4 regions of the Vibrio spartinae genome follow, and region 3 is predicted to be linked to each of the others. Evidence: predicted binding sites of a transcription regulator. Region 3 holds the regulator's gene; each other region holds the start of a gene.

Region 1 (8,040 bases), 320 kb from region 3:
TCGGCAAATCACCATTCACCCCTTCGGTATAGAGAGACGGTGCTAAAAAAATAGCCTCTCGATTTTCTCTGGCAAAAGCTTTCATCAGCGCAACATCATCAAACTCCCCCATGATATTGGGTTGAATACCTTGGCTATCAAACCAGTGCATCACACTTCTTCCCATGGCGGTCCGACTCCCCGGGATCAGTATTTGCCCACCAGACAAACAGTCGATGAGTGAGCTCTCTTGAGGCATCGTATATGAAAAAAAGCACATTTGATTTTCTCCCAGCTTTTTACTAAACAAGCCGGGACTTCGAGCAGAGTCAACCGGGCAATCAGACAAAATCATATCCAGTTTATGCTGAGAAAGCTGCTCAAACAGCAGTTCATGGGTCGATTCAAAACAACGTAAATGAATATGTTCATCTTCAGGAACGGCACATGACAAAATCTTACTGACAATCTGTTTGGAGATGGCATCTGCAACCCCCACATCCAGTAATAAGTTTGCCCGCTGACTATAGTTGACGATATCGAGCATCTCATAGCTCAAGCCATACATACGATCGGCATATTTATAAACCAACTGTCCCAGCTCTGTCGGTTCAACCCGTCGCCCAGCACGTTTCATCAACTGACCATCCATACGTGCTTCAAGCGCTTTAATTTGCCCGGTCACCGTTTGCGGTGTCAGGAATAAAGCTTGAGCGGCTTTGGTAACCGAGCCTTGTTTACAAACCATCCAAAAATAATATAAGTGATTGTAATTCAAATGAGACATATACCCAGACCATCAGTCAGATTCAATTCATACCAGTACGGCGTATTCTATCATCAGCATGATCGAAATAATCGTAGTTTTCAATGTGTCGCATCGATATATCCGAACATAGAAATATCTTCGATACTGCCCCTTACAAGTCTCTGGGAAATTCATTAAACTGATAAAAAATTCATGAATAGGCAAGTTATGAAGCAGTACATTGCATTATTGGAAGATATTCTGGAAAACGGTGATGTCAAAGGTGATCGCACCGGCACCGGTACACTTTCGGTGTTTGGCCGTCAAATTCGTCACAACCTCCAAGAGGGGTTTCCTCTCACGACAACCAAGAAGCTCCATTTCAAAAGTATCGCAAATGAACTGATCTGGTTCCTGAGTGGGGATACCAATACCACTTGGCTCAAAGCGAATGGTGTTTCGATCTGGGATGAATGGGCGACGGAAAATGGTGACTTGGGCCCGATTTATGGTAAGCAGTGGACAGCATGGCCAACGCAATCAGGTGAGAGCATCAATCAAATCGATTATGTCGTGGATGCTTTAAAAAATAATCCCAACAGTCGCCGTATACTCTTTCATGGCTGGAATGTTGAGTATTTACCGGACGAGTCCATGGCACCTCGAGACAATGCCAGTCAAGGGAAAATGGCACTCCCCCCCTGTCATTTGCTGTATCAGTTTTATGTCTCAAACGGCAAGCTCTCTGCACAATTATACATTCGTAGTTCAGATAGCTTCCTCGGGTTACCTTATAACATTGCCTCATTGGCGTTGCTCACCCATATGCTCGCCCAACAATGCAATCTGATACCTCATGAAATTGTGGTCAGTTTTGGTGACTTACACGCGTATTCGAACCATATGGAACAAATTAAAACCCAGCTCACCCGAGAGCCACGACAGCTACCGGAATTACGTATTTTGCGCACCCCTGAATCAATTTATGACTATCGTTTTGAAGATTTTGAAATCGTTGGCTATGACCCGCATCCATCGATAAAAGCGCCAGTGGCAATATAACGACGTTATCTTTCCCCGACGAATCACTTCATCGGGGATTCTTGATATCGACAAGTCTCAAACGGGGCTCTCGCATCCCCAGTCATATGTCTCGATAACTTCGTCTTTAATGCGTTTAAAGCCATTGAGCCAGCCTGATAATCATTATTCTAAGATGTAGATTTATTGTGCTGATACACCTGAATGACGACGATAAGCCCAGAACATCAGTAACGCACCCGCTAAAATCATCGGCAGAGAAAGAATTTGCCCCATCGAGATAAACCCGGCAAACAAGCCCAGTTGTGCATCCGGCTCTCGGAAATACTCAACAAATGTACGGCAAGCACCGTAACCAATCAGAAATAGTCCGGCAACCGAGCCCGCGGGACGAGGTTTGCGAATGAAGAGGTTCAGGATGATAAACAAGAGGACGCCTTCCAAAAAGAACTCATACAACTGGGAAGGATGGCGTGGCAGTGGCCCCGCACCGGGAAATACCATTCCCCAAGGCACATGTGTCACTCTTCCCCACAACTCCCCATTCATAAAATTCCCTAAACGCCCCATCGCGAGTCCAAATGGAACCAGTGGTGCGACGAAGTCAGCAACGGCAAAAAACTGGCGATGATTGCGTTTTGCATACCAGAACATTGCCGTAATCACACCGAGTAAACCACCATGGAAAGACATCCCGCCGGTCCAGACCTTAAACAGATATAACGGATCGGCCAGAAAATACTCAAATCCATAAAACAGGACATAGCCTACACGTCCGCCAATCACCACACCAACAAATCCGGCAAACAACAGATCAGAAACCTGCTCTCTCGTCCATCCGCTGCCTTCCTTATCCGCCCTTCGGTTCGCAAGCCAAGTTGCAAAGAGGAACCCGAGCAGATACATAACACCATACCAACGGATCGACAGTGGCCCGATGGAGACTAAGACAGGATCAATATTCGGAAACTGCAAGAATTCCTGAGACATAAATCATTACTCTTTATTCAATATTAAATGGTTTATGACATACCACGCTCAGCGCAGCAACATATAAACGGATATAAACATCAGAAAAACAGAAAACACCTTTTTCAATACTGATGTCGGTAACTCAGTCGCTAACTTTGCTCCCACTTTTGTCGTAAATATCGACGAGCAGGCAACAAACAGCAACGCGGGTAAATAAACGTACCCCAGACTAAATTCAGGCAGGCTTTTTACTGAAAAACCATGCCAAATAAATCCCACCATGCCAGACAATGCAATCACACAGCCACACAGTGATGATGTGCCAACAGCCTTACGCATTTCTACACCGTGTTTGTTGAGATAAGGCACCGACAACGCCCCGCCGCCGATGCCAGCCAAACTGGCAATCATACCAATGAAGCATCCACTCAATAACATTGCACCTTGTCCGGGCATCGGTTTTGCAATCTGCTGGCGAATCGAAAGAAACATTTGTATCGCCAGAAAAAAAACAATCATCCCAAAGACTTTGGGCAGATATCCGCTCGGCATCCAGTCAGCAAGCGTCGCCCCTGTCAACCCACCGGCAATAATGCCGGGCGTCAGCCATTTCACGGCTAATAAATCAATATTGCCATAACGTAAATGATTCAATGCAGAAGAGCCAGAGGTCAGAATGATACAGGAGAGAGAGGTTGCCAAAGCCACTTGCATCGCAATATCAGGTGCGATGCCGATATAGGGAAATAAAAATAACAGGGCCGGAACAATAATTAAACCACCCCCAATGCCTAATAAGCCAGCCATAACACCGACAAAAGCACCTAACACAATCAACAACAAGACAAAAGTGATGGTCACGCTCGTTCCTTAGATTAACTTAATGTTTGCCGGCGCGGATAAAGCCAGCAAAACCGAACTCTTCAAAATAAGTCCGCATCATACTATAAATATCATGACCATAAGTTTGCATCAGCGCTTGCGATGCAAGTTTTTTCAGCATTTTGACTTCTGAATGACGAATGAGGTATTTCACTTTCGCAACATTCGCTGTGTTCATACTCAATGTCTGATACCCCATGCCGATCAGAAGCAACGCCCCGATCGGATCACCGGCAAGCTCGCCACACACACACACATTAATCTGATGCTGATGGCACACATCAGAAATATGCTTTAACGCCATCAAGACTGACGGATGCATGGATTCGTAGACATCAGCAACCCGGGCATTGTTCCGATCAACTGCTAATAAATATTGCGTCAGATCGTTTGTTCCCACGGAGATAAAGTCAACCCGGTCGGCCATCTGAGGTAAAAGGTAAATCATCGATGGCACTTCGAGCATAATCCCGATTGCAGGCATTTTTACTCGTTCATCCACTGCCGAAACTTCCATAAATGCTTGTTCAATAAAAGCAAGCGCATCATCAAGTTCTTTCATGCCAGAAATCATCGGTAACAGAATGCCCAGATTACTCGTGTTTATACTGGCTTTGAGCATTGCCCGAAGTTGAATCAAAAAAATATCCGGGTGATCAAGTGTGAAACGAATCCCCCGCCATCCTAAAAATGGATTATCCTCTTCAATCGGCAAATAAGGTAAAGGCTTATCACCACCGACATCTAATGTTCTCATCACAACCGTCTTGTCGGGATGCGCGCATAGAACCTGACGATAAATTTGAGTCTGCTCTTCTTCAGAAGGGAAACGATTCTGTAATAAGAACGAGATTTCGGTCCGATACAAACCGACACCATCCACCCCTTGATTCACTGCAATATTGTTCTCGGTACTCAGCCCTGCATTCAGCAAAATATTGACCGGATATCCATCAATTGTAATCGCTTTCTCGGCAAGGCTTTGATTGACCATTTCTGACAATTCACCTTCTTCTTCCATCAGCTCTTGGTATTCGGCCAGAACTTCAGAATCCGGTGAAATATGAATGAAGCCACTGTAACCATCGACAATCGCTAATTGACTATTAATTTCTTTGAAATTTAAGGAAACCCCCATAATGGCGGGAATCCCCAAGGCCCGAGATAGAATCGCAGCATGGGAGTTAGCTGCGCCTTCGAGTGAAACAACCGCCAAGAGTTTATCTTTGGGAATACTGGCCAGAATTGAAGCGGTTAACTCTCTGACGACAAGAATAATCGGCTTTTCCAGCGCCAACTCTTCCTGTTCACTGTTATACAAAAAGTACAACATTCGCTGCCCGAGTTCCCGGATATCCTGTGCTCTTTCTCGCAAGTAAACATCCGACATTTGGGAAAAGCGTTCGACATATGCTTCAACCACCTGACGCAAGGCCCAATCGGCCCGGTCACCTTTCAGGATCTGTTCTTTCAGATCCTTGCGTAACATCGGATCATTGAGTAAATGGGTAAACAAATCAAAAATAGCCAGCGTTTCTTTATGGATGTCACCATCCAACTTCTTACGCATTCGCCGAAAATCACCCAGTGCATTTTCAACGGCTCTGGATAACCACTCCTGTTCTTTTTTGACGTCAAGCGTCGACGCAGGCAAAACATTCTCTAGCTCCGGCTGAGAATTATCCCACCAAAACTCACCAATGGCGACTCCCGGAGAGACCCCAATGCCACGTACAACAGGCTGTTGTTTGACAAGTGACCATAGCCCCTGAGACTGCGAATGTGCAACCAAAACAGCCAACTGAGCCGAAAGCGTCACAATAAATGATTCTTCGATTTCACTAAACTGGCGAGGAGAGCGTTGCTGGACAACCAAAACACCCAGCACTTGTTTGCGGTAAATAATGGGTGTACCTAAAAAGCTTTGGTACACCTCTTCACCAAGTTGTCTGAAATATTTGAAACTAGGATGCTTAGAGGCTTCGGCCAGATTGAGCGGTTCAGCAGAACGTTTGACTAACCCGACCAATCCCTCGTCAAAGCCGATATGAATTTTATTACCTTTAAATTTCAACCCTTGAGTCGCAATCAGTTCAAGGCGTAGTTTTTCTTCATTGGCGAGATAAATCGTGCAGCATTCAGTATTCATCGCTTCACAGGTTTGTTTCACCAGGATATCAAAGGCCTGATGAACATCTTCAACTTTTGAAACCTGTTCCATAATGTCCCGAAGCTGAGAGAGCATGCTTATCCTCTTTTCCCTTTCCGTTTACCTTTTACTTTCCGTGCTTTAAATGGCATCGCAATCGAGGCAAACTCTTTCATTGTTCGCCGATAAACATCGCGTTTAAAGGAAACAACCTGCCTTACCGGATACCAATAACTCACCCAACGCCAACCATCAAATTCAGGGGTTACTCCACGCTGCATGTTGATTTTAGACTCATGACACTCTAAACGCAGAAGAAACCATTTCTGTTTTTGTCCAATACAGACAGGTTGTGAATCCCAGCGTACCAATCGTTTGGGAAGTTTGTACTTTAACCAATGACGACTGGAACCAATGACCTTCACATCCGTTTTTGTTAAACCAACCTCTTCGTATAACTCTCTGAACATTGCCTGTTCTGGAGTTTCACCATGATCAATTCCGCCCTGAGGGAATTGCCAAGAGTGTTGTCCGTATCGTTTCGCCCAGAATACCTGACCATGGTTGTTGCAGATTACAATTCCGACATTCAGCCGATAACCATCGCCATCTATCACTGGCAAACCTCTAATAAAATTTAACTTCTCCTGATTTTTTCATAGATCCCCAGATGTAGCAAATATCCATTGACAATAAAAACAAAAATACCCAGTGGACTAAATTTGATATTTCATCTCAGACAACTAACTTATTAACACAAGATGACAAATTTAGCCGATCTTATTCACCTTTTCTGTGAGTAACTATGTGAAAAAGTGATAGATTACTCACAATATTTAGATTCTCCTCTCGCAATAAATCTTTCAATAGCCACCAAAATAATCAATCTAATACTTATTTATCAACATATTAAGTCAGAAAACACAATACTCATGCTCCCAATTTAATTCACAAGGATCAACGGCCTCACCACATCGAACAAAGATCAACCACCACCATTTTTATCCACACAACAATCGCGATTTTGCTGGAAAAATAACAGAACCCGGCGAAAAAACCTGTATATTTATCCATATGGTGAAGCAATAAATCATCACACACAAGCATCCTGTGGATAAGTTGAGGACATTATCAAAGAACAGTACTTTCAGACAAACCATGACGACCTCTCATTTCATCTGTTAAACTAGCGCGCATTACATCCTAAACGGTTGCGCTTCTACCACGAACATCCGAAAGATCTTATGAGACCAGAACCAAAGACAGAGCGTGAATTAATTGAAAGAGCTTGGGAGATAGCCGGACTCAGTTTTGCTGAACTGGCAGACATTGCCCAGATAAAAGTCCCGATGGATTTGAAAAAAGATAAAGGTTGGGTCGGGCAACTTCTCGAATGGCATTTGGGTGCAACCGCAGGAAGCAAACCGCAACAGGATTTTGAAAAACTAGGCATTGAGCTGAAAAGTATCCCTATCAGCTATGTTGGCAAACCACTCGAAACCACATTTGTCTCCGTGGCACCATTAACCGGCATCCATGGTTTGACTTGGGAAAACAGTCATGTCAGGAACAAATTGTCACGAGTCCTCTGGATCCCCGTTGAAGGAGAACGAGATATTCCGCTCTCGGACAGAAAAGTCGGTGCACCGCTATTATGGAGCCCCTCACCAGAACAAGAGGCACAACTCAAAAATGACTGGGAAGAACTCATGGAGTTCATTGTACTCGGCCAGATCGAACAAGTAACCGCCAGACATGGTGAGATCCTTCAATTACGCCCTAAAGCAGCCAATGGCCGTGTCAAAACGGAAGCTTATGGTTATCACGGAAAAATAATTCGGACACGTCCCCGGGGATTTTATCTACGGACACAATTTACCGCGCAGATCCTCGCTCATCACTTCATATAGATACGGCATCATTTACCGCTGACAATCACACCACAACGAATATCGTCCCAGCCTTGATCTATTCAGTGCGATGCTGTCACTCGTCACCGACTTTTTATGATGAATTTCTATTTCCTTTTCGGTAGGAATTTCGCTTATAGTGAATGACGAAGCATATATAACCACGCTCAAACCTAATGAAGATATGCAGTCGGATCTACTGGATAATTGGTTCTCTAACAAGAAAGGAAGTCATATGCATTATACAAAGCTGCCTCACTCAACATTAGAAGTCAGTAAAATCTGCCTTGGTACCATGACCTTCGGTCAACAAAATACATGTGATGATGCTTGCAGCCAACTTGACTACGCCCTCGAAC
Region 2 (8,040 bases), 170 kb from region 3:
GGCAGTGGTGATTTGCGGATCAATCAGATCGTCAATCACATTAATGCCTTGGTCAATAAGCCGACTGCGGAAGAAGAAGATCAGCTGGTTCTTGAAAAGTTACAGGAGAAGGAGCTGAAGACGGCAACCCCGGCACCGAGTAAAGATGCCGTTGTTGTTGAAGGCGTCGATAATTTAATGACGCACTTGGCGCGTTGTTGTCGCCCGATTCCCGGGGATGAGATTAAAGGCTACATTACTCAGGGACGGGGGATTTCTGTCCACCGGAGCGACTGTGAACAGCTGGAAGAGTTAAGTCATCATGCGCCGGAGCGGATTATTGATACCGTTTGGGGACGTGGACTGCTTGGTTCTTACGTGTTGACCGTGCGGGTTGAAGCGATGGAGCGGGGCGGATTGTTAAAGGATATTACGACGCTGTTGGCGAATGAGAAAATTAAAGTGACCAGTATGAAGAGCCGAACCGATCATAAACGTCAGCTTGTCTATATGGATTTTGATTTGGAACTGACCAGTGTTGAAGTGCTTACACGAGTCTGTCAACGCATCGATCAGACGAAAGATGTCCTGTCAGTCAAACGGCTGGGATAACGAGTATTGACATGCTCATGGCAGTTCAGTCGTTACAAAAAGCGAGGGTCATTCCTCGCTTTCTCTTTGGAGCAAAAGGAAGGTTATGTCTCATCCAATTGAACAGTTAAAGCAGATCATGGCACAACTCAGAGATCCTGAGTCCGGCTGTCCATGGGACCAAAAGCAGACGTTTGACAGTATTGTTCCTCATACCGTGGAAGAGACGTATGAAGTGATCGATGCCATTCATGCCCGGGACTTTGAAAATCTGCAAGAAGAATTAGGTGATTTTGTTTTCCAAGCCATTTTTTATAGTCAGTTGGCTCAAGAACAAGGGTTATTCGATTTTGATGATGTGATTCGAAGTGTCAATGAGAAACTGATCCGTCGTCATCCACATGTTTTTTCTGATCAGGTTTTTGACAATGAAGCGGCCATTCGGGCTAACTGGGAAAAAATTAAATCAGCAGAAAAATCCAGCGCAGGTCGGCAAGAGCAAAGCATTTTGGATGGGGTGCCTAAATCGCTTCCTGCATTAAGCCGGGCTTATAAATTACAAGCAAAGTGTGCCAAGCATGGGTTTGACTGGGATACTTTGACGCCTGTTGTGGACAAAGTTCGGGAAGAGCTGGATGAAGTGATTGAAGAGGTGCGTTGCTCACCGCAGGATCCTGCTGCTATCGAAGATGAGTTGGGCGATCTGCTATTTGCGGTCGTGAACCTGACTCGACATTTGCAGCAGCATCCTGAGTCTGCGCTTACGCGAGCAAATCAGAAATTTTCCAGACGCTTTCAAGGCGTCGAGGCGCTGGCTAAGCAGGAAGGTCGATCCCTCGATGACTATACACTCAGTGAATTAGATCGTTTCTGGGAACAGGTGAAGCTCCAAGAGAAAAATCAGGGTTCAGATTGAACTCTGGCTTTGGATGAAAGTCTTTATAATGTAGCTCAACCAGAATGAGCTACAACTGTGCTGATTGGATTTGATTTGAAGCAAAAAAGAAAAAGTGGGAGTGTGATAAGTTTCACGTTGTGGCGTTAATGGGGTTCTGGTATATTTACATCCCGTCCAGAAGAAATCCATTTCCCTCATTCAACCAATTTCAGGTTAAACATGACGACAAAGTATATTTTTGTGACTGGCGGGGTCGTATCCTCTCTAGGTAAAGGCATTGCAGCAGCATCTCTTGCAGCGATTTTAGAAGCACGTGGTCTGAAAGTGACCCTCATGAAGCTTGATCCATACATTAACGTGGATCCTGGTACCATGAGCCCGACTCAGCACGGTGAAGTTTTCGTCACTGAAGATGGTGCGGAAACCGATCTGGATTTGGGGCATTACGAGCGCTTTATCCGGACCAAGATGACCAAACGGAACAATTTTACCGCTGGTCGTGTGTATGCGGATGTTTTACGGAAAGAACGTCGTGGTGATTACCTCGGTGCAACGATTCAGGTCATTCCTCATATTACCAATTCGATTAAAGACCGTGTGATTGCCGGTGCTGAAGGGCACGAAGTCGCCATCGTTGAAATTGGCGGTACGGTGGGAGATATCGAGTCGCTACCGTTTATCGAAGCCATTCGTCAGCTTGCTGTAGACATTGGTCGTGAAAATGCAATGTTTATGCATTTAACCTTAGTCCCTTATCTGGCCGCTGCTGGAGAAGTGAAGACAAAACCGACCCAGCATTCCGTGAAAGAGTTACTTTCTATCGGTATTCAGCCAGATATCTTGATCTGTCGTTCTGATCGCATCATTCCCGCCAATGAGCGGAAAAAAATTGCGCTGTTCTGTAATGTGGCTGAAAAAGCCGTCATTTCAATGAAAGACGTTGATTCCATTTATAAAATTCCTCAGCTGATTAAGTCGCAGGGACTGGACGATTTAGTGTGCTCTCGCTTCGGGATTCAAGCCCCGGAAGCTGACCTGTCTGAATGGGAACAGGTGATTTATGAAGAAGCCAACCCGACCGGTGAAGTTGTCATTGGCATGGTGGGTAAATATATCGAGTTGCCTGATGCATATAAATCAGTCAACGAAGCTTTAAAACATGCGGGTCTGAAAAACCGTTTGAGTGTTCAGATCAAGTATATTGATTCTCAGGATCTGGAGAATAAAGGCGTTGAACTGCTGGAAGGGCTGGATGCAATTCTGGTGCCGGGCGGATTTGGCGATCGCGGCATCGAAGGAAAGATCTTAGCCGCTCAATATGCGCGTGAAAATAAGATCCCTTATCTGGGCATTTGTCTGGGAATGCAGGTTGCCTTAATTGAATATTCGCGTCACGTTGTGGGTATGGAAGGGGCACATTCAACCGAGTTTAATCGAGCCACGCAATATCCGGTTGTGGGTTTGATTACGGAGTGGACCGATTCTGAAGGTCAAGTTGAAGAGCGTTCTGAGAAATCAGATTTGGGTGGAACAATGCGCTTAGGTGCGCAGTTGTGCCATCTTGAAGAAGGCAGTAAAGTTCATGCACTATATGGCAGCAAAACCATTTATGAACGTCACCGTCATCGTTATGAAGTGAATAACGTGCTGCGTCCTCAAATTGAAGCTGCGGGACTGAAAGTTTCTGGTTTATCTGCGGATAAAAAACTGGTTGAGGTAATTGAGAATCCGGATCACCCATGGTTTGTGGCTTCTCAGTACCATCCTGAGTTTACTTCAACACCTCGCGATGGACACCCGCTGTTTTCTGGGTTTGTAAAAGCCGCTGGTGAGTATCAGCGTCGCACTATTGAGAAATAAAAGGATACGGGTAACGGTAGGGAATACGGTTACCCTAAGGTTTGACATTTAAATTCAAAGAGAGGAAACATTAATGTCTAAGATCGTTAAAATTCTAGGTCGTGAAATCATCGACTCTCGCGGAAACCCAACTGTAGAAGCTGAAGTTCACCTAGAAGGTGGTTTCGTCGGTATGGCTGCTGCGCCATCTGGTGCATCTACTGGTTCTCGTGAAGCGCTTGAGCTTCGTGATGGCGACAAGTCTCGTTTCCTGGGTAAAGGGGTACTGAAAGCTGTGGAAGCAGTTAATGGCCCAATTGCTGAAGCGCTGATTGGTAAAGATGCGAAAGATCAGGCTGCTATCGATCAGGTCATGATTGACTTGGATGGTACTGAAAACAAATCTAAGTTCGGTGCGAATGCGGTTCTGGCTGTTTCTTTGGCAAACGCAAAAGCTGCCGCTGCAGCAAAAGGAATGCCGTTATATGAGCACATCGCTGAATTGAACGGTACTCCTGGCGTATTCTCTATGCCATTGCCAATGATGAACATCATCAATGGTGGTGAGCACGCAGATAACAACGTTGATATTCAAGAATTCATGATTCAACCGATTGGTGCAAGCACACTGAAAGAAGCACTACGTATCGGTGCAGAAGTTTTCCATAACCTAGCGAAAGTTCTGAAAGCAAAAGGTTTGAATACTGCTGTTGGTGATGAAGGTGGTTTTGCGCCTAACCTTGAATCGAACGCTGCTGCGCTTGCTGCAATTAAAGAAGCGGTTGAAGCTGCAGGTTATGTGCTGGGTAAAGATGTTACACTGGCGATGGACTGTGCTGCTTCAGAATTCTATGAAAACGGCGTTTATAACATGAAGGGTGAAGGTAAGACTTTCTCTTCTGAAGAGTTCTCTAAGTATCTGGAAAGCCTGGTTGCAGAATACCCTATCGTTTCTATCGAAGACGGTCTGGATGAGTCTGACTGGGACGGCTTCAAGTTCCAAACTGAGCTGATGGGCGACAAAATCCAGCTGGTTGGTGATGACTTGTTCGTTACCAATACTAAGATCCTGAAAGAAGGGATTGAGAAAGGTGTTGCTAACTCTATCCTGATCAAATTCAACCAGATTGGTTCTCTGACTGAAACACTGGCTGCAATCAAGATGGCAAAAGACGCGGGTTACACTGCAGTTATCTCTCACCGTAGTGGTGAAACTGAAGATGCAACAATTGCTGATCTGGCTGTTGGTACTGCTGCTGGTCAAATTAAGACGGGTTCAATGAGCCGTTCTGATCGTGTTGCAAAATATAACCAACTGATCCGTATCGAAGAAGCACTGGGTGAACGTGCGCCTTTCAACGGTCTGAAAGAAGTGAAAGGCCAAGCTTAATCGCGGCTTTATCATGAATTAAAAAACGCCTCTTCATGAGGCGTTTTTTTTGGTCTTGCTGATTGGACAACCCCTATAAAATCGCTTTGATTGCTGCGATTCTGCGTTTGTCTAACTCATCCCGGATCGCGGAACCTTTCAACCCTTCGGCAATGATCGATTGAACATCAATCGCAAGTGCAGCCTGATAGGCGGTTTCAAACTGTGATTTTTGTGGATAGGGTATTTCTTCATAGCCCAAGCGCCCCTGATGATCGGCCTGACAACAAAGCAGCACACTTTCAAGTCGCTCTGGCTTGCGCCATACATCCATTTTATTCAGTATTTTGAGATAAGTTGCCGGCTTCAAAATCGCAGCATTGTGAACATTGCTATGTTGTTCACAGACGATTAATGCTAAATCCCGATATTCCGCCGGGACTCGAATGCGTTCGCAAAGCGCACGGATACAGGCTAAGCCAGTGTGTGTATGCATTTTATGGCTTGGCCATTCACTTGGCGGCGTCTTCCCTTTGCCGAGGTCATGAACCATCGCTGCAAACCTGACCGGAAGCGATGTTGAGAGACGTGTCGATTGACGCAGAACCATTAATGTATGCTCGCCTGTATCAATTTCAGGATGCCACTGCGGGGGTTGTGGCACCCCGAAGAGACAGTCTATTTCAGGGAAAATGACGGCGAGTGCGCCACACGCTCTTAAGACGGACAGAAAGATGTCGGGGTGGTCTGTTGCGAGTGCTTGATGGAGTTCTTGCCAAACACGTTCTGCGGTTAAGTGAGCGACTTCTCCGGACTGAACCATTTGACGCATTAAGGCCATTGTTTCCGGTGCGATGGTAAACCCAAGTGAAGCGAATCTGGCTGCGAATCTGGCAACGCGGAGAATTCGCACCGGGTCCTCAGCAAAGGCGCTTGATACGTGACGAAGTATTCTCTGTTCCAAATCGGCTTGACCATGATAAGGATCAATGCGTTGTCCTTGAGCATCTTGTGCGATCGCATTGATGGTTAAATCTCTACGCATGAGATCATCTTCAAGCGTCACTTCCGGTGAGAAAAAGCATTCAAAGCCATGATAGCCTGAACCACTTTTCTGTTCGGTTCTGGCGAGTGCATATTCTTCTTTGGTTTGTGGATGAAGAAACACCGGGAAATCTTTTCCGACGGATATAAAACCTTGTTCAAGCATGAATGAGGGGGAACTACCGACGACAACCCAATCTCGATCTTTGATAGGAAGACCGAGTAACTGATCACGAACGGAGCCACCGACGAGATAGACCTGCACAGCTTGCCTCTTTTGGAACGCGTGGTTGAAATCGTTGAGAGAAGGCCGGAGGCCGGCCTTCTTCATCGGTCAGAGCCAGTTTGAGTGTGATTTCTTCCGTCTTGGAATCAGATGCGGCAGGATGATTCCCAGTAGAATACCACCGAGAGCAACACCGCCACCGTACATAAAATATTTCATTAACAGATCTTCTTTCTGAGTGTCCAGCTTCGCTCTCAACTCACGCGTTTCACTTTGTGCGGTCGCGAGTTTCTGGCTGATCCCACTGTAGTTTTCTTCCAACTCAGAGATCTGTTTGTTACGCACTTCAAGAGACTCGACTAGCCCGGCCTTTTCTTGGCTGGCCGTATGTTCTGCATCAGATAACTGTCCCTTCACGTCTTTGAGCTCTTTTTCTAAACGGGGAAGACGGGAGGCCATACTCTCTGTGGTGGTAACAAACTTGTCTTGTACCCAACCCTGACGCCCTTTGCTATCGAGTATTTCACTATAACCAGTTTCTTTATTGGTTTTCAGCAGTTGCACTTTCTCACCTGCATTGATACTGCCAATAATTCGATACTGGTTGCTCGGGCCTGAATGCATATAGGTAAACAAGTCATCTGCTATGTAATGTACTTGTGCAAAAACGGGCGTGGTCAGAAGCGAAAGCAGCAACATGAATAACAGTTTTTTCACGATAAATCCTTTAACGATAAGGTTGAAAAGTAAATCTCTCCAAATAGTAAAAAGTTTCTTTATATGGTGCAACAAAGAAGGGAGGCTTGGCCTCCCTTTGTGCAGATTTGAGTCAATAATCACATGGTTCTGACAAACGTCTGACGGTTGCATACCCTAAATGAAGATTTTTTCTAGCATATAATAGAAAATAACAGCCAGTAGTGCGCCAGCCGGCAAGGTCACGATCCATGAAGCGACGATGTTACGCACAACACCAAGGTTCAATGCTGCAATACCACGGGCGAAACCGACACCGAGAACGGCACCAACCAGGGTTTGAGTGGTTGAAATCGGTAGTCCGGTTCCCGACGCCAGAACAACAGTTGATGCTGTTGCAAGCTGTGCAGCAAAACCACGGCTTGGGGTCAGTTCAGTGATCCCGGTACCGACCGTTGCCATGACTTTATGCCCCAGTGTTGCGAGACCGACGACAATTCCAAATCCACCTAGCGGTAAGATCCACCACGCTATCTGGCTTTTTCCTGCAATCTGACCAAAATTCTCAATGGTGGAAACCACGGCTGACAATGGACCAATGGCATTCGCGACATCGTTGGAACCATGGGCGAATGCCATCGCACAGGCTGTCACGACCATCAGGACACTGAAAATACTTTCTACACCAGAGAAACTATGGTCTTCTTCCCGTTTTGAGAAGCGCTTTTGAATGTACAGGTAGCCTCCGACCATGACGAGCGCGGAAACAAAAATAGCGGCAAGCCATGCTTCACCAGTACTCAGGTGAAGACCTACGTGTTTCAGACCTTTTTTAATGGTTACCAGCGCAATGACCATGGTGGTGATAAACATATAAACCGGAACAAAACGCTTGGCATTTTGTAGCGGATTTTCTGTATCGAATATCAGACGTTGAGCACTGACGAAAATGACATAGGCGAAGAAACCCGAGATAATCGGTGTGATAATCCAACTGCCGACAATCCCTTGAACCGAATGCCAGTCAACCGCTCCTGTTCCGAGCGTGATACAGGCAAAACCGATAATCGCTCCGATAATGGAGTGGGTTGTTGACACCGGCCATCCCATATAAGAAGCCAGCAGTAACCATGTACCGGCAGACAGCAGGGATGACATCATGCCATACACCAGAATTTCAGGTTGTGCGGCAAAGAGATTTGTCTCGATGACACCTTTACGAATTGTGTCTGTTACTTCGCCACCGGCAAGATAGGCGCCGGCGAACTCAAAAACCATCGCAATAAAGATAGCTTGTTTTACGGTCAGTGCTTTGGAGCCAACCGATGTGCCCATCGCATTTGCTACATCATTTGCACCTATGCCGATCGCCATCAAGAAACCGAAGGCTGCTGCCAC
Region 3 (8,040 bases):
GTTCTGGCAATGGTTGCAGGAACATTTTTTTTCCATCGATTTTTCTCTGGCGGATTATTTAACGGGGTCGGGTCATAAAGGGTTCATTGCGGAACTGATGCCAAAATTACCGATCTATATCAATCTGCTCAGCCCTGAAGCCCAAGCCGTGATCGGGAAAGTCCATGACAAGACAAAACCTGCTTTAAAATTATTGGAAGAAGAAGGTTTCTCTTGCCGTAATTATGTCGATATTTTTGATGCGGGCCCGACGGTTGAATGTGACTTACGCCATATTGAGTCGGTCAGGCATTCGCTGTCTGCGACGGTCAAAGTGGCGCAGCATCAGAGTCGGCAGAAAGTGATACTCAGTAATACTTCATTTGAATTTTTTCGGGCGACGATTACTGAGGTCGATTTTCACCCGGAATCTGAGACTGTGATGATCACGCCTGAAGTTGCTCAGGCTTTGTTGATTCAGTCTGGTGATCGGGTTCGTTTTCTGATGATTCGTTAATCTCCTGAATCTGAAAACAGGAACGCGATGGCAGCCCAAGATCATTGATAAACAAGGAGGCGCTATGACGCCGGACTCATTGTTTGCCGCATTATGGCAAGATTATACAACCAGACTCTGTCCATCAGCGCAGCGGATTCATCAATTACTTCAGGAAGGTGAGCCGTTAAGCAATGATCATATTGCGCTGCGGACGTTTAATTTGCCACAAGTGTGCCTTGAGGTGATGGCTGAGCCATTTATTCGACTGGGATATGTATCGAAAGGGCATTATCAGTTTGAGCGAAAAATGTTAGCCGCGCAGCACTTTGAGCATCCGAATCCCAAGTTACCCAAAGTTTTCATCAGTGAATTGGAAGTTGAGCGCTGTTCTGAATCTTTGCAAAAGATTGTGAGAAGCCTGGTCTCCCATGTCCGGCCTGAGATGGTAGCTGATGCTAATTTCCTTTATGGCGGACGTTTGTGGCCCGTGTCACTCGAGCAATATTATTTGTTGGCCGAAGAAAGTGAGTATGCCGCTTGGGTTGCCGCACATGGTTATGGTGCGAACCATTTTACCGTGAGTGTGAATCAGTTGGCCCGCTTTAATCAGGTCGCGGACGTTAATGCTTATCTGCACCAGCATGATTTTGTGATCAATTCATCAGGTGGTGAAGTAAAAGGTTCACCTGCGCTATTTCTGGAACAGTCCTCAACCATGGCTGATCGGGTTGCAGTTGAATTTGATGAAGCGGAGTTGTTGGTTCCCGGTGGTTTTTATGAGTTTGCCAAACGTTATCCGATGAGCAATGGCATATTGTATCCCGGATTTGTCGAAGCTTCCGCGGACAAAATTTTTGAAAGTACTCATGCTCAAAGTACTCATACTCAAAGTACACATGGTCAGTGATGTATTATGTTTAATCGTAGCAAATAAAAGAGCCATCGCGAGGATGGCTCTTTTGTTGGTTCAAGCAGAAAAAATTATCTTGTACCGTAAACAACGATTGTTTTTCCGTGGGCTGAAATAAGGTTCTGCTCTTCAAGCATTTTCAAAATGCGACCAACGGTTTCACGAGAACAGCCGACAATCTGGCCGATCTCCTGACGAGTAATCTTGATTTGCATTCCGTCTGGATGCGTCATTGCATCGGGTTGTTTTGCCAGATTTAACAGCGTCTGGGCAATACGACCAGTCACATCCAGAAAAGCCAGATCACCGACTTTTTGGCTGGTGACTTGAAGGCGGCTTGCCATCTGTCCTGCCAAACGCATTAAAATGTCTGGGTTAACCTGAATTAACTGACGGAATTTTTTGAAGGAAATTTCTGCAACTTCGCAGGGAGATTTCGCTCTGACCCAAGCAGTCCGCTCTTGACCTTCTTCGAATAAACCAAGTTCACCGATGAAGTCACCCTGATTGAGATAGGAAAGGATCATCTCTTTTCCTTCTTCATCCTTGATCAGAACTGCAACAGATCCCTTCACGATGTAATAAAGCGTTTCCGCTTTTTCGCCTGCATGAATCAGCGTACTCTTTGAAGGGTATTTATGTATGTGACAATGTGAAAGAAACCACTCTAATGTTGGATCGGTTTGAGGTTTACCTAGAACCATAATATCTCTCTTCCTCTGCAGGGTATGCTTGCTGCTTTCCATGTTTTCGCGAAGCTTTTGAACTGAACACGTTTAAACTGAATATGTCCCCGAACTAAACACTTAGCATAAAAGCACTTGAGAAAGCCTGCAAGTTGTCTTCTGTTTCGGTATCAAATAGTATCCTTTTTCTTACACAATTTCTTGACTTTAATCGTGTCAGGACCGTGATTTAGTACGCAAAAACGTGCGCATGGTCACGGTATAGGAACTAAAAGAGCCCGATTCGTACCATTGAATCGTGATTAGCCAATTTTTCCTGTTTCAATCAATTGCTGGAGAATCGGACGAACTATCAACTCCATGGCAAAACTCATTTTCCCACCGGGGACGACAATCGTGTTATGGCATGACATAAATGAGCCATCAATCATTGCCAACAGGTAAGGGAAATCGACTTTTTTTATGCCGAGTAAGCGGATGACCACAAAACTCTCATCCAGACTTGGAATCCCTTTGGCACTCAATGGATTCGAGGTATCCACTGTCGGAACGCGCTGAAAGTTAATATGCGTCCGGGAAAATTGGGGCGTAATATAATTTAAGTAGTCATCCATTGAGCGAACGATAGAATCCATCACTGCTTCTCTGGAATGACCTCTGTCCCGGGTGTCCCGGACATATTTCTGGATCCACTCCAGATTGACGATCGGTACCATGCCAATGAGAAAATCGACATGTTGGGATACGTTGGTTTTGCCATCAACGACCCCCCCGTGGAGCCCTTCATAAAAGAGCACATTGGTATCATTGGGGAGATCCTGCCATGGCGTGAATGTTCCCGGCATCTGATTATAGGGAACCGCTTCATCAAATGTATGCAGATAGCGGCGAATTTTCCCCGTTCCGGTGCGGCCATACTCTCGGAAAAACTCTTCCAAAGTGGGAAAGTCGTTCGCTTGAGGACCGAAATAACTGATATGACGTCCTTGTTCTCTGGCCTTACGGATTTCGACGTCCATTTCCGGTCTGGTGAAACGGTGAAAACTGTCTCCTTCAACCCAAGCAGGCTTAATTCGCATCATATTAAACATTTTGCGAAAAGCTTCTGAAGTCGTCGTTGTTCCGGCGCCAGAAGAGCCGGTTACTGCAATAATCGGATGTTTTGCTGACATGACATACCTTGTCTTATCATTCCTTGTCGTGTACTCAATCAACCGATTTCACTATATCATGTAAATTGGTGCTGTCATCGGACAATTCATGAATTAACGATATCTGTTTTGTTGAATATCTACGGATTCGTGAAGCTCGGAATAGACGATCACCGCTTCTCCGGATTGAATCTGTTGTTTGATCTGAGCAATTTTCTCTTCAAGAGAGATTTCGTGCTCACCGTAGTCGGTTCCTTCTCGGAGGATAAACTCTCGGACCAGATTATCGAGTGTATCCGTTTCGAGCGTTTGCCAAGGAATAATCATGATGATGACTCTCTATACTATCACTCGGGGATTTCTGTATAGGGGGTATATTAACGGATTTTGTATGATGTTTCGCAATAATCATGATTTTTCATGCAAGTGATGATGATTCACGCTCGTGGTTGCTCACGCTTGTGGTTGCTTACAATCGTGGTTGCTTACAATCGTGAGTGCTCACGATAATAGTGAGGCAGCATCTCTTCCAACCAGAAACGAGGTTTGAGAAGCGTGCCACTCAAAAAGCCCACATGTCCGCCATGCTTCAGCAATTGATAATTGATCGTTTCAGGCAGTGGCTGGGTTGGAATCACGGCATCCGTCATGAATGGATCGTCTTGTGCGTGTAAAATGAGTGTTGGCAGACGAATTTGCCCCAGTTTCGACATGGCTGAACAGCGCTGATAGTAGTCTTGAGCATCGTAAAACCCGTGTAATGGGGCGGTGATCAAATCATCGAATTCTTGTAATGTTTTCAACCGGCGGATCAAGGATTGGGTGATAGGAATCGCTTGCCGTAGGGTACTGAATTTACGATGAGCATTCTGCTTGAGTGAGTTGAGGAGATAAGACTGATAGATGCGTGAAACCCCTTGATTGATACGGCTCGAACTGTCGCTCAAATCAAAGGGAGCAGAGATAATTGTCGCACTCTCGACAAGTGGTTGTTCGGCAAACTCCGCCAAATAATTTGCCAGCATATTGCCCCCGAGCGACACACCGGTAGCCATTTTGTAATTTGACGGAAAACGTTGATGGATTTGCTCCAGAAAATAGCGTGGATCGCTGGTTTCCCCGGAATGGTAAGCCCGGGGGCGGCGATTCGGTTGTCCGTTGCACCCACGAAAGTGCATCATGACAGATAACCAGCCTTGTTGAGCGAAAGCATACATTAAGCCGTTGGCATAAGGGCTGTGAAAACTGCCTTCCAGACCATGAAATAAAATAAACAGTGGTTTTGTCCGCGCGCTGGGCTGATCAGGATCTTCACTCCAAGCCAGACTCAAAATATCATCATCCGGTGTCGTCAGCGTTTCCCAGTGCGGTGAAAATAAAGGGGTACGTCGAACCCATCTGGGTAGCACAGTCTGAATGTGTGGTGCTGCACCGCCTGACGCTGGGTTGAATATCAGTAATCGATTTTGGCTCACGTTCTGTATCGTACTGCTCACCGCCATGATTTCCTCTATTTTTTGTGTTTGGTATGTGTCGATGAAAATGATGCGGGTTTTGCAAAGATCTGAGCCAGATGATCGGCTGCCAGTTCTTTACAATAGCGTTGCGTCATTAATTGTGAGTCGCCGGGCTGTAATCTGAGCTGATTCATACAATCAACCAGATCGGACTGTTGCTGTTTCTCCAGTTGTAGCTCAAATTGAAGCGACTCACGATAGAGTGTATCCGGTAGATGAACTTTGAGTTTTCTTCGCAGTTCCCGGTAGCTGTGTAGCAGCCCTTCGGTTGAGCTGATACAGCTCAGTACACGATGCCAGTCTTGTTGTTCAATACTGAGCTGCTGTTCATCGAGCCATTTCAGAAGTAAGAGTAAATTGACGTTACCGTGGTAGTTGTTTTGTAGGCTGAGACAGGCTTCTTTGACCTCTCGGACACTGTAATATTGCAAACTAAATTGCCAAAGTCGTTCCAGTGTCAGGGACGTCGATGTCTGAATCATAAAGTGTTGAACTCCTGTTCCATCTGTTCTAGGCGCTCTTGGTGTTCCATCCATTGAGACTCAACTTCCTCAAGGTCAGATTTACTTTGAGCCTGAAGCGCTAGTACCTGAGTAAGTTTAGCTTTATTCTGCGCGTCATACAGGGACGAATCGCCTAATTGCTGCTCTGCATCGCTGAGCGTTGTCTGTAATTTATCGATTTGCTGTTCTAATTGTGTCAGTTTCTTGCGAATTGGTGCGGTTTGCTGACGTAGTTCTGCTTCTTTACGTTTTTGTTCTTTTTTCGCCGTGGCACTGAATGGACTATCTTTAGTTGGCGTTTGTTCTTTTTTATCCTGTTTTTCTTGTTTTTGCTGATCGGTGAGCCAGCGGTAGTAATCGTTGAGATCACCATCGAATGCAGCCACTTTGGCATCATGCACCAGATAAAAGTCATCTGTGGTTGCCCGAAGCAGATAGCGATCGTGGCTGACGATGACCATCGCCCCTTCATAAGTTTGCAGTGCGAGTGTCAGTGCCTGACGCATATCGAGATCAAGGTGGTTGGTCGGTTCGTCCAGTAACAGGAGGTTTGGTTTCTGCCAGACGATCAATGCCAATACGAGTCGTGCTTTTTCGCCACCGGAGAAGGGCGCGACTTTTTCGAGGGCTTTATCGCCTTGAAAGCCGAAGCTACCGAGATAGTCTCTTAATTGTTGTTCGGTATAATTCGGAGCGATTTGCATTAAATGTTGTAAAGGGGTTTCTTCTGAATGAAGAGTTTCCAACTGATGCTGGGCAAAATAACCGATTTTAACCCCTTGAGAATAGGTTAGGGCACCACTCTGCGGCTGTAAATCTCCAGAGAGTAGTTTAATCAGCGTTGATTTCCCTGCTCCATTACGGCCAAGCAAACCGATACGACTGCCGGGCACCAGATTCAATTTGATCTGATTGAGAATTGCGACGTGATCATACCCGGCAGCCACTTCATCCATCATCAGAATCGGGTTCGGCAGAGCCGCCGGCTCTCTGAATTCAAAACTAAAAGGATTGTCCAATTGTGCGGGCAGCACTTTCTCCATTCGTTCTAGTGCTTTAATCCGACTTTGTGCCTGACGCGCTTTAGATGCCTTGTAACGAAAACGGTCGATATAGCTTTGCATATGAGAAATTTGCTTTTTCTGTTTCTGATACATAGCCTGCTGAAGAACCAGTTTTTCGGCTCTCTGATTCTCGAATGACGAATAATTACCGGTGTACTCGTTGAGTTGCTGATTCTCGATATGGATAATCCGGCCGATAATCGGATCAAGAAAATCTCGGTCATGCGAAATTAAGATCAGTGTGCCCGGATAACTCTGTAGCCAACGTTCCAGCCACATCACTGCGTCCAGATCCAAGTGGTTGGTCGGCTCATCGAGTAACAATAGATCTGAGCGACATAGCAATGCCTGAGCCAGATTCAGGCGCATCCGCCAGCCACCGGAAAATTGTGTCAAATGCCATTGCATCTGTTCTTGGCTGAATCCAAGACCATCCAGTAATTCAGACGCCCGGGCCCGAATACTGTAACCCCCGATCATTTCTAGATGACCGTGCAGTTCTGCGACCCGTGTCCCTTCTTCACGTTGCTCTGCCTGCTGCAACTGTTTTTCCAGCAGACGGTATTCCCGATCACCATCAATTACATATTCTATTGCGCTACGTTCGAGTGCCGGTGTCTCTTGTGCGACCCAAGCTAATTCCCATTGGGCCGGCATGTTGAATGAACCGGCATCAATACTGAGTTCATCTTTGAGTAATGCAAATAATGTTGACTTACCACAGCCGTTTTTACCGACCAGACCCACTTTATCGCCCGGATGGATTGTCGCTGAGGTTTGTTCTAAAAGCGGTTTGCCGCCACGTAATAACTGAATATCAGAAAAGGTAATCATAAAAATGTATCAGGTTGAAAACAAACTGCCCGAAATAGTAGGTGGATTGATGGCAAATGTCGATGATTAGCGGAGCACGACGGTTGGATCTGGCGGTGTATCTTTCTTGATTTTCATTATTTGTGTTTGTGTCAGCGAAAGTCTTGCCCGTCTATGATTTGAGATGATTTCCGGGTGAGACCATTATTATGGTAGAAATCGCAGGGAAGATTGGTACGGACAGATTACAATACGTTATGATTCAGTTAAATAGACAAAGGAGTGAAGTTAGTCATGACTGATACGGTTTCGTGTACCACCGAATGTCCCAAAGTGTTGGTGATCTTTGCTCATCCAGAGCCTCAGAGCTCGATTGTTAATCAGGTCTTGATTGGCGCGATCAAGTCGCTTGAGAATGTCACGATTCATGATCTTTATGCGACCTATCCGGATTTTTTTATCGATGTCGATGCTGAACAGAGTTTGTTGATGGCGCATGATGTGATTGTTTTTCAACATCCGCTTTATATGTACTCTTGTCCCGCGCTGCTGAAAGAATGGTTGGATCGGGTTTTATGCAAAGACTTTGCGTTTGGCTCTCAATGTGCGCTGGCCGGTAAGATCTGGCGGAGTGTGATTACCACCGGAGGGAAGAAGACGGCCTTTGGGAATAAAGGCTATAACAAATATCCGTTGGACGAGATTTTACAACCGTTCGAGCTGGTTGCCTCTCTTTGCCGCATGGCATGGTGTGAGCCATTGATCTTATACTGGTCTCGTAATGTCACTGAAACTGAAAGATACCAACATGCCGAATCTTACCGTCGGTGGCTGAGTGCTCCTGAGATGATGGGCACGCATAATTCTGAGGAGCAATAAATGGCAGCATTGACGAATGATTTTTTACAAAGTGGTGCT
Region 4 (8,040 bases), 1.8 Mb from region 3:
TCGTCGCCAATATGACCGGGGTGATAAAGCGCAGACAAATATCAAACCAGACACCAATGGAAAAGTCTGATTTGGAATTCGCATACTTACGGATATCAGACACTTTGAACAACCATGTCATCATGACAATCTCGACAAAACAGCCGGTCATGATGCCAATATTGTTTGCAAAGTGATCGACCAGATCGAGCAGTAAGATACCGCCATCAGTGACGAAAGCCATTGAAACAATAAAGCCAGTCGCGATGACAATACTTGCGGCCTTGTTCCGACGCCATTTGGTTTTATCAATGATTGCTGACGTGACGGCTTCCATAATCGATATATGAGAGCTTAGACCGGCAACAACGAGTGCGAAGAATAGTAATGGGCCGAAAATGTAGGGTGCTGGCAATAAATTAATTGCGGCTGGCAGGGTAACGAATGCAAGTCCGACTCCAGATGAAACGACATCAGTGAGTTCTTTCCCTTGCTCTTGGGCCATGTAGCCTAACACTGAGAAAATCATGATACCTGCGAGAATCGAAAATCCGCAGTTAATCAATACCGTCATAAATGCATTGTTTGTGATATCTGATTTTTCCGGCAAGTAACTTGAGTAAGCCAGCATAATGGCAAAGCCAATACTCAGGGTAAAGAATATTTGACCGTATGCGGCTGCCCAAACTTTAACATCCCATATCTTACTGAAGTCTGGTTTGAACATGTAATTGATGCCATCTAATGCCCCGGGAAGCATAGACATACGCCCGATCAAAACCAGTACCATAATGAATAGAATCGGCATCATAATTTTAGATGCGCGCTCAATCCCTGACTTCACACCGTTAATGATCGCAATGTAGGTAATCCCCCAAGCAAGCGCGACGGTCAATGCGATATTCCAACGGATACCACCTAAGTTTGTCGGTGTATTCTCACCAAGCCCCAGATAGTTGCTGAAGAAAAATGTATTGGTTTCTGTTCCCCAACCTTGGGTGAATGAAAGACCAAAATAGGAAATAGCCCAGCCGATGACAGCAACATAATAAACACCGATGACAGCAGCAACCCCGACCTGAAACCAACCAAGCCACTCAAATTTTGAATGAATCTGGGAAAGGGTCTTTGGTGCGGAACCGCGGTGTTTCTGCCCCATGCTGAATTCTAAAATCATGAATGGGATACCGGCCGTGAGCATGGCGAAAAGGTAAGGGATAAAAAATGCGCCACCTCCATTTTCATAGGCCATATACGGAAAGCGCCAGATATTACCTAAACCGATAGCGGATCCGACCGCAGCTAAGATAAAACCAGCACGAGAGCCCCATTGTTCTCGCTTCATTTGATACTCCTTTGGTAATGCTTTCTGAGTGATGAATTTTCACCCTATCGTTAATAGTTAGATTATAGTTAGTTTAAACATAGGAAGGGTGAATGATCCCCTTGACTTATTTTTGTTACTTATAATCACTAATATTTAGAATTATATTTTTATTTCTAAGCGATATCTCAGAATATTGTTCTGTGTGTTGTGATGTGTGTGTGCAACATGTGAGATGTTCACCTGTGCGTCGCTATCGAGATTACAGAGTTATAAATAGAAAGGCAATAGATTGTAAATACAATGGATATGTTATGTTACGGTTATATATATTATAAATAACCACATCTGTAGATAATTGCGTTGATAATTTTGTGTATAATTATTAATTACGTCTGATTTTGATGTTTTTTGTGGTGTTTTAATCTATGGTGATATTGTTGTCGCTCTGTCTGCTTTCTATTCAAGAACTAGTGTATTACTCGTTGAAGAAGCAAATTCGTAGTTGTGTTGGTTGTCATATAACCATATTCAAGTCAGGTTATAGAACCGTGTGGTGTCAAGAGGATACATTTATTCGAGTTATATTTGTGATATCCTTTTCATAAGTATGATTTAAGAATTGACAGGAATTACCATCTTATTAGATAGATCTCATGCTGGCGTTACAACCAGCATGAGATCTCTTCTTTTTATCAACAGGGTCTGATGACCCGGAACACTGGAGGTGTGTATGGACGTAGATCTGAAATATGCTGTTGTCATTACAGGTATTATTTTTGCGGTACTAATTGGTTCTGGTTTGATCGTCATTGCTAACTAAATTACAACAGCCACCTATGGGAAAAAACGTTGGTGTAGTTTCTGAACAACAGGTTATTGATGATTGTGACCGTTTGTCTCGGTTCATTGGTGGGAAAAATGCTTTGGTTGCTCAGGGTGGCGGTCAGCGGGGCATTTTTACTGCCGGTGTTCTGGATGCATTTAATCTTTCTAATTTTGATCCGTTTGATGTCTATTACGGCACATCTGCGGGGGCGCTCAACCTTTGTGCATTTCTTTGTCGTCAGCATGGTCTTGGTAAAGCATTCATTACCGACTTAACCACGGACTCTTCATTTTTTAATCTGTTTGCTTATATCAGAAAAAAGCAGTATGTCGATTTGTCGTGGGCTCTTGAGCGTATCGTTGAGTATCCGTATCGGCTTGATTTGGATATGGGGCGTCAGGTCTTAGGGGAAAGAAAGGCATATGCGGCAGTTACGAGTTCAGAAACCTTGATCGATCATTACTTGCCTATGGTTCAGCCAAACTGGAGAGAGGTTCTGTTGGCTTCATGTGCCATTCCGACGCTGTGCCATCATCCAATCAATATCAATGGTGAATCCTATGTTGACGGTGGGATTTCAGCATCGATTCCTGTCCAGGAAGCGTGGCGTCAGGGGGCCCGTTTTATCGCTGTTATTCGGACTGAATCTGTCACCAATGACAAAGCAGGATTACAGTCCGCTAACTTAACACTGAAACCGAGTGAGGCATGGTTGCGCCAGTCGTTTAGCTACCTGCAAAATCAATGGCAGCAAAAAGTCACTCAATGGCGTCAAGACTGGCGTAATTACTTACGTCAGAAAATGTCGCTGGTTCCTCAGGAAGAGATGTTGAATGGCGGTCGCTGGTTATTTGGTTCGGAACAACTGTATCGGATGAGTCATTTAATTGGTGGTTCTATGGATACCCGTCTGACCGATATGTTGATGGTTCATTACCAGACATATGCTTTAACCCTTGAATTTTTAAAACGTCCGCCAGATGATGTGTTTGTCATTCAGATCGCCCCACAACAGCCACTTCGCTCCAACACGTTGCTGAGTAAGAAAAGCGATTTGTTATGGGATTATGAGCAAGGACTACAAGCGGGCTATAACTTTATTCGTAGTTGGGAAAGTGCCCGAGTCTTGAGTGGTCAATCGCTGAAGGCGTCAAAATCAGGGCTGCTGGAGTCATAGCAACCCTGTGGGGATTTTCCTTACGCTCAATTATCTTAAGAAAAGATTAAACTAAAAGACCGGCAGAACTCGCATACAGTTTGTTGTCCCTTCGACGCCCATCACATCACCCTGAGTGATAATCACAATATCACCAAATGCCAGTTGCTTTTTCTCTTTGAGAACCGATAGGGCTTCGAGCGCGATTTCATAGGCTGATTCTTGGTGGCTATCGAAATACCAAGGAATCACCCCACGATACAGCGCACAACGGTTTAATGCTTTTTCATTACTCGACAGGGCGAAGATGGGGAGCTCTGAGTTCAGGCGCGAAGTCATTAATGCCGTTCGACCAGATTCGGTCATGGTCACAATCGCTTGAATTCCGTCCATATGGTTGGCAGCATAAATCGCCGACATGGCGACCGTTTCTTCTGCTGTGACAAATGTGCTCTCCAGCCGATAGCTTTGAGTTTTGATTTCCATCACACTTTCTGCACCAATGCAGACTTCGGCCATCGCTTTTACTGTTTCGACAGGGTATTTCCCTGCTGCCGTTTCCCCGGATAACATCACCGCATCGGTGCCATCGATGACGGCATTGGCAACATCCATGACTTCTGCCCGGGTTGGCATCGGGTTCTCAATCATTGACTCCATCATTTGGGTGGCAGTAATCACAACGCGATTCAGCGCTTTTGCCCGGAAAATTAGTTTCTTCTGCACTCCGACTAATGCCGGATCACCGATTTCAACGCCTAGGTCCCCTCGGGCGACCATAATCACGTCTGATGCCATGATGATGTCGTCAATGATGGCTTGGCTTGAGACTGTTTCTGCGCGTTCGACCTTAGCTACGATCTTGGCTTCTAGGCCGGCATTCCGGGCCAGACGTCGTGCATATTGTATATCTTCACCGTTTCTGGGAAACGAAACGGCCAGGTACTCCACATCGAGCTCGGCCGCCAGTAGAATATCTTGCTTATCTTTTTCGGTGAGAGCTTGAGCGGAAAGACCACCGCCCTGACGGTTAATGCCTTTATTGTTGGAGAGTGGTCCACCGACTGTCACGGTCGTATGAATTTTTTGTCCTTCAACCGCGCCAACTTGCAGCTGAACCCGCCCGTCATCCAGTAACAGAATATCGTTGCGCTGAACATCATTAGGGAGGTTTTTGTAATCAATCCCGACCGCTTCTTGATGACCTGCTCCGGCGGGCATCTCTGCATCCAGTGTAAATCGATCACCAACATTCAGTGTGATCTTTCCGTGCGTAAATGTAGACACACGAATTTTGGGCCCTTGAAGGTCGCCAAGTATTGCCACGTTATGCCCGAGTCTGGCGGCAATTTCACGAACTTTTCTTGCGCGAAGGCGATGATCGTCCGCGGTTCCGTGAGAAAAATTCAGGCGAACAACATTGGCGCCTGCATGGATCAGGGCTTCAAGATTATTATCCCGATCCGTTGAAGGACCAAGGGTTGTTACGATTTTAGTTCTTCGTTGTATTTTTTGAGGCATAATTTGCTCCTGACTGAGAATCATAGAGTGAGCCATGTAAGTATACTTGAGAACGCTCAAAGCGCTGGCGGAATGGATGAAATTTAACATTTTTGTAAAAAATTATCGAAAATTCAGAATGCCTCGGATGAGTGAACATTTGACTCTCAACACAAACTTGATTGATCGTGCGTGATGCCTGTCACGCTCACATACCAAATCGCTTCACAATTACTTTGCAAAGTAAAAAAATTAGCAGGTTGTTGATTTCTGGAGCACATCATGTATACGGCTCAGCCCGGTCATATTGATCACATCAAGCAAATTAATGCTGGTCGTGTTTATAAGTTGATTGATCAAAAAGGTCCTATTTCACGTATTGATCTGTCTAAAGAGAGTGAACTTGCTCCGGCAAGTATCACTAAGATTACACGTGAGCTCATCGATGCTCATCTTATCCATGAAACAACCGTTCAAGAAGCGATTAGCCGCGGGCGTCCTGCTGTCGGCCTGCAAACCAGAAATGAGGGGTGGCAATTTCTCTCGATTCGTCTGGGGCGGGGATATTTGACGATTGCACTTCATGAATTAAGTGGTGATGTGCTGATCGATACCAAAATTGATATTCATGAAGTTGATCAGGATGATTTACTGGCCCGGTTGTTTCACGAGGTCGAAGAATTTTTTCTGACCTATTCTCAGCAACTTGAACGAGTAACCGCGATTGCTGTGACACTACCGGGGTTGGTCGATGCAGAGAGTGGGGTTGTTCTGCAAATGCCCCATTATCATGTTAATCATCTTGCGCTGGGGGCTGAGATTTATCAGGTGACAGGATTACCGGTCTTTATTGCCAATGATACCCGGGCATGGGCACTGGCCGAAAAGCTGTTCGGCCACTCTCAAGGGGATGACAACTCGGTATTAATCTCCATTCACAATGGGTTGAATGCGGGTGTGATTGTCAATGGGCGCGTATTACAGGGTAAACATGGCAACATCGGTGATTTGGGACATATCCAGATTGATCCGCAAGGTTTACTTTGTCATTGTGGGAATCGTGGTTGTCTGGAAACAGTCACGAGTTCGAAGGCTTTGCGCGAACAAGCGATATCAAGAATTGCTCATGGCGAACAGTCGTCATTGAGTCGTCTGACGGAAATTTCAATTGAGGATATTTGTATCGCAGCGGCTCAAGGGGATCCATTATCGTGTGATATTATGGATCGGCTGGGCAGACATCTCGGTCAGGCTATTGCGATCGTCATTAATATGTTTAATCCGGAGAAAGTGCTCATCGGTGGCGTCATTAATCAGGCCAAAGCGATTGTTTATCCTCCGATGCTCAAGTATATCGAGAGTCAATGTAACCCGGCCTACCGCAAGCAGGTCAAAATAGTGGAATCCCGTTTTTATAAACAGTCAACGATGCCCGGTGCCGCGCTCATCAAACAAGCGTTATATGATGGTTCATTATTAATGACCATTGTTGATCGTTAAGCGAAGTGACAGGTCAGAGGTAAGATTACGACTCGTTTCCCTACCATTGTCTATTTTCTGATGTATTCTCCTAGCTTTATCGCTTAATATGTTTCACAGTTACGATCAGGCATTTTGACGACTTTCTTGGTCAGTAAGGTCTTTCTGTTGCTCGACGATGGTTTCCATCAGTCCAAGCGATATATACAGATACGGAAAGTCAGATGTTTCGTGTCGATAAATACGAAGTGTTGGGTACTGAAACGACTATGTTACACAGCACCCGAAAGCGTTTAGGTATATACTATTAACAGTTTTTAATTGGTGGAATCTCGTATGTCAGGTGTTTTAAATACGGTTGACCAGCGCACGAATCTCGTCGGAGAGAATCGCCTTGAACTGCTCCTTTTCAGATTGAACAGTCGACAGATTTTTGCGATTAATGTGTTTAAAGTCAAAGAAGTGATTAAAGTTCCGGTTTTGACCAAAATGCCCGGAGCACATCCACATATTACTGGTGTTGCTTCTTTGCGCGGAGAACCGGTTCCTGTCATCGACTTGAGAAAAGCGATTGGTTTTCCTGCCTCCCAAACAGACTCAGAAGAACAGAACTTGATCATTACGGAATATAATCGGTCGGTTCAGGGCTTTTTAGTCGGACAAGTTCGCAATATCATCAATACCGCTTGGACAGAGATTCAGCCTCCGCCACGGACTGCGGGAAGGGCAAATTACCTGACGGCAATCACTCAGGTGAAAGAACAAGACCAAGCGCACATCGTTGAAATTATCGATGTCGAGAAGGTGCTGGCAGAAATCATTCATTATGATGTGTCGATTTCTGCTGAAGTTCTGGATGAGAATCTAATGCCAGAAATGGTGGGACGCAAGGTGTTGATTGTCGATGACTCGGCAACAGCCAGAAATCAGATCAAAGGCACCTTGTCTCAGTTGGGATTAGAGATCATCGAATGTCGCGATGGGTTAGAAGCATATAACTTGCTGCGAAGATGGTGTGATGAAGGCAAAAATGTCAGCCAAGAAATTCTGTTTATGATCACAGATGCTGAGATGCCGGAAATGGATGGTTACAAACTCACCTATGAAATTCGTAACGATGAGCGGATGAAAGATCTGCATATCACCTTAAACACATCGTTGAGTGGTAGTTTTAATGAAGCAATGGTGAAAAAAGTCGGATGTGACCGCTTTATATCGAAGTTTCAGCCAGACATGTTAGTTCAGGTCGCACAAGACCGATTACGTGAAATCTTATCCTGATTTGTCGATTAAGCGTTTTTAAAGTACCGGGTCATCGATTGGATGGCCCGGTTTCGTATTGAATCCGTGCCGATGTTAAAGAGAACGGCAGGCCTGAATGAGCCGTTAGTCTTTCAACTGTGCCGCGATACATTCACCATGAACGGCCCGACCTTCGGGCGCCATCAGATAAAGATATAGTGGCATAATATCTTGTGGTGTTTTCAATGTATCCGGATTTTCAGATGGAAATGCGCACGCACGCATTCCTGTGCGTGTACCGCCCGGATTGATTGCATTGACACGAATATTGGTCTCGCGAAGTTCATCCGCCAGGATCTGCATCATGCCTTCCGTGGCAAATTTTGAGATTGAATAGGTTCCCCAATGAGCGCGCCCCTGATGTCCGACCGTTGAACTCGTAAAGACAATGCGCGCATCGTCAGATTGACGCAATAGCGGTAATAGTGCCTGCGTCATCATGAGCTGAGCACGGACATTCACTTGCATGAC

The links. Region 3 encodes CRP, which controls carbon source genes, mostly activating them, when cyclic AMP is high. Its sites were predicted from a motif close to TGTGANNNNNNTCACA; they were not measured.
Region 1: rppH (RNA pyrophosphohydrolase) is a predicted target of CRP. The motif match lies at 6,588-6,603, and genes of this name have one in related genera.
Region 2: OCU60_RS02550 (CTP synthase) is a predicted target of CRP. The motif match lies at 1,588-1,603, and genes of this name have one in related genera.
Region 4: mlc (sugar metabolism global transcriptional regulator Mlc) is a predicted target of CRP. The motif match lies at 4,980-4,995, and genes of this name have one in related genera.

Annotation. Positions count from the first base shown of each region.
Region 1 covers NZ_AP024907.1:717,278-725,317, reverse strand. The annotation lists gene nhaR (transcriptional activator NhaR) at 1-766, opposite strand, end outside; gene OCU60_RS03280 (thymidylate synthase) at 956-1,789, shown strand; gene lgt (prolipoprotein diacylglyceryl transferase) at 1,952-2,758, opposite strand; gene OCU60_RS03270 (sulfite exporter TauE/SafE family protein) at 2,807-3,601, opposite strand; gene ptsP (phosphoenolpyruvate--protein phosphotransferase) at 3,621-5,867, opposite strand; gene rppH (RNA pyrophosphohydrolase) at 5,870-6,388, opposite strand; gene mutH (DNA mismatch repair endonuclease MutH) at 7,016-7,681, shown strand; gene OCU60_RS03250 (NADP(H)-dependent aldo-keto reductase) at 7,917-8,040, shown strand, end outside.
Region 2 covers NZ_AP024907.1:559,441-567,480, forward strand. The annotation lists gene relA (GTP diphosphokinase) at 1-591, shown strand, start outside; gene mazG (nucleoside triphosphate pyrophosphohydrolase) at 677-1,486, shown strand; gene OCU60_RS02550 (CTP synthase) at 1,688-3,328, shown strand; gene eno (phosphopyruvate hydratase) at 3,402-4,697, shown strand; gene OCU60_RS02560 (multifunctional CCA addition/repair protein) at 4,771-5,985, opposite strand; gene OCU60_RS02565 (TIGR04211 family SH3 domain-containing protein) at 6,055-6,663, opposite strand; gene OCU60_RS02570 (inorganic phosphate transporter) at 6,820-8,040, opposite strand, start outside.
Region 3 covers NZ_AP024907.1:393,103-401,142, forward strand. The annotation lists gene astA (arginine N-succinyltransferase) at 1-496, shown strand, start outside; gene OCU60_RS01675 (DUF1338 domain-containing protein) at 561-1,385, shown strand; gene crp (cAMP-activated global transcriptional regulator CRP) at 1,460-2,092, opposite strand; gene OCU60_RS01685 (phosphoribulokinase) at 2,377-3,246, opposite strand; gene OCU60_RS01690 (YheU family protein) at 3,340-3,552, opposite strand; gene OCU60_RS01695 (hydrolase) at 3,711-4,727, opposite strand; gene OCU60_RS01700 (TIGR02444 family protein) at 4,736-5,224, opposite strand; gene OCU60_RS01705 (ABC transporter ATP-binding protein) at 5,221-7,143, opposite strand; gene kefG (glutathione-regulated potassium-efflux system ancillary protein KefG) at 7,417-8,001, shown strand; gene kefB (glutathione-regulated potassium-efflux system protein KefB) at 8,002-8,040, shown strand, end outside.
Region 4 covers NZ_AP024907.1:2,620,111-2,628,150, reverse strand. The annotation lists gene OCU60_RS11575 (sodium-dependent transporter) at 1-1,324, opposite strand, end outside; gene cydH (cytochrome bd-I oxidase subunit CydH) at 2,037-2,126, shown strand; gene OCU60_RS11565 (patatin-like phospholipase family protein) at 2,143-3,309, shown strand; gene pyk (pyruvate kinase) at 3,361-4,809, opposite strand; gene mlc (sugar metabolism global transcriptional regulator Mlc) at 5,071-6,288, shown strand; gene OCU60_RS11550 (chemotaxis protein CheV) at 6,604-7,548, shown strand; gene OCU60_RS11545 (YciK family oxidoreductase) at 7,654-8,040, opposite strand, start outside.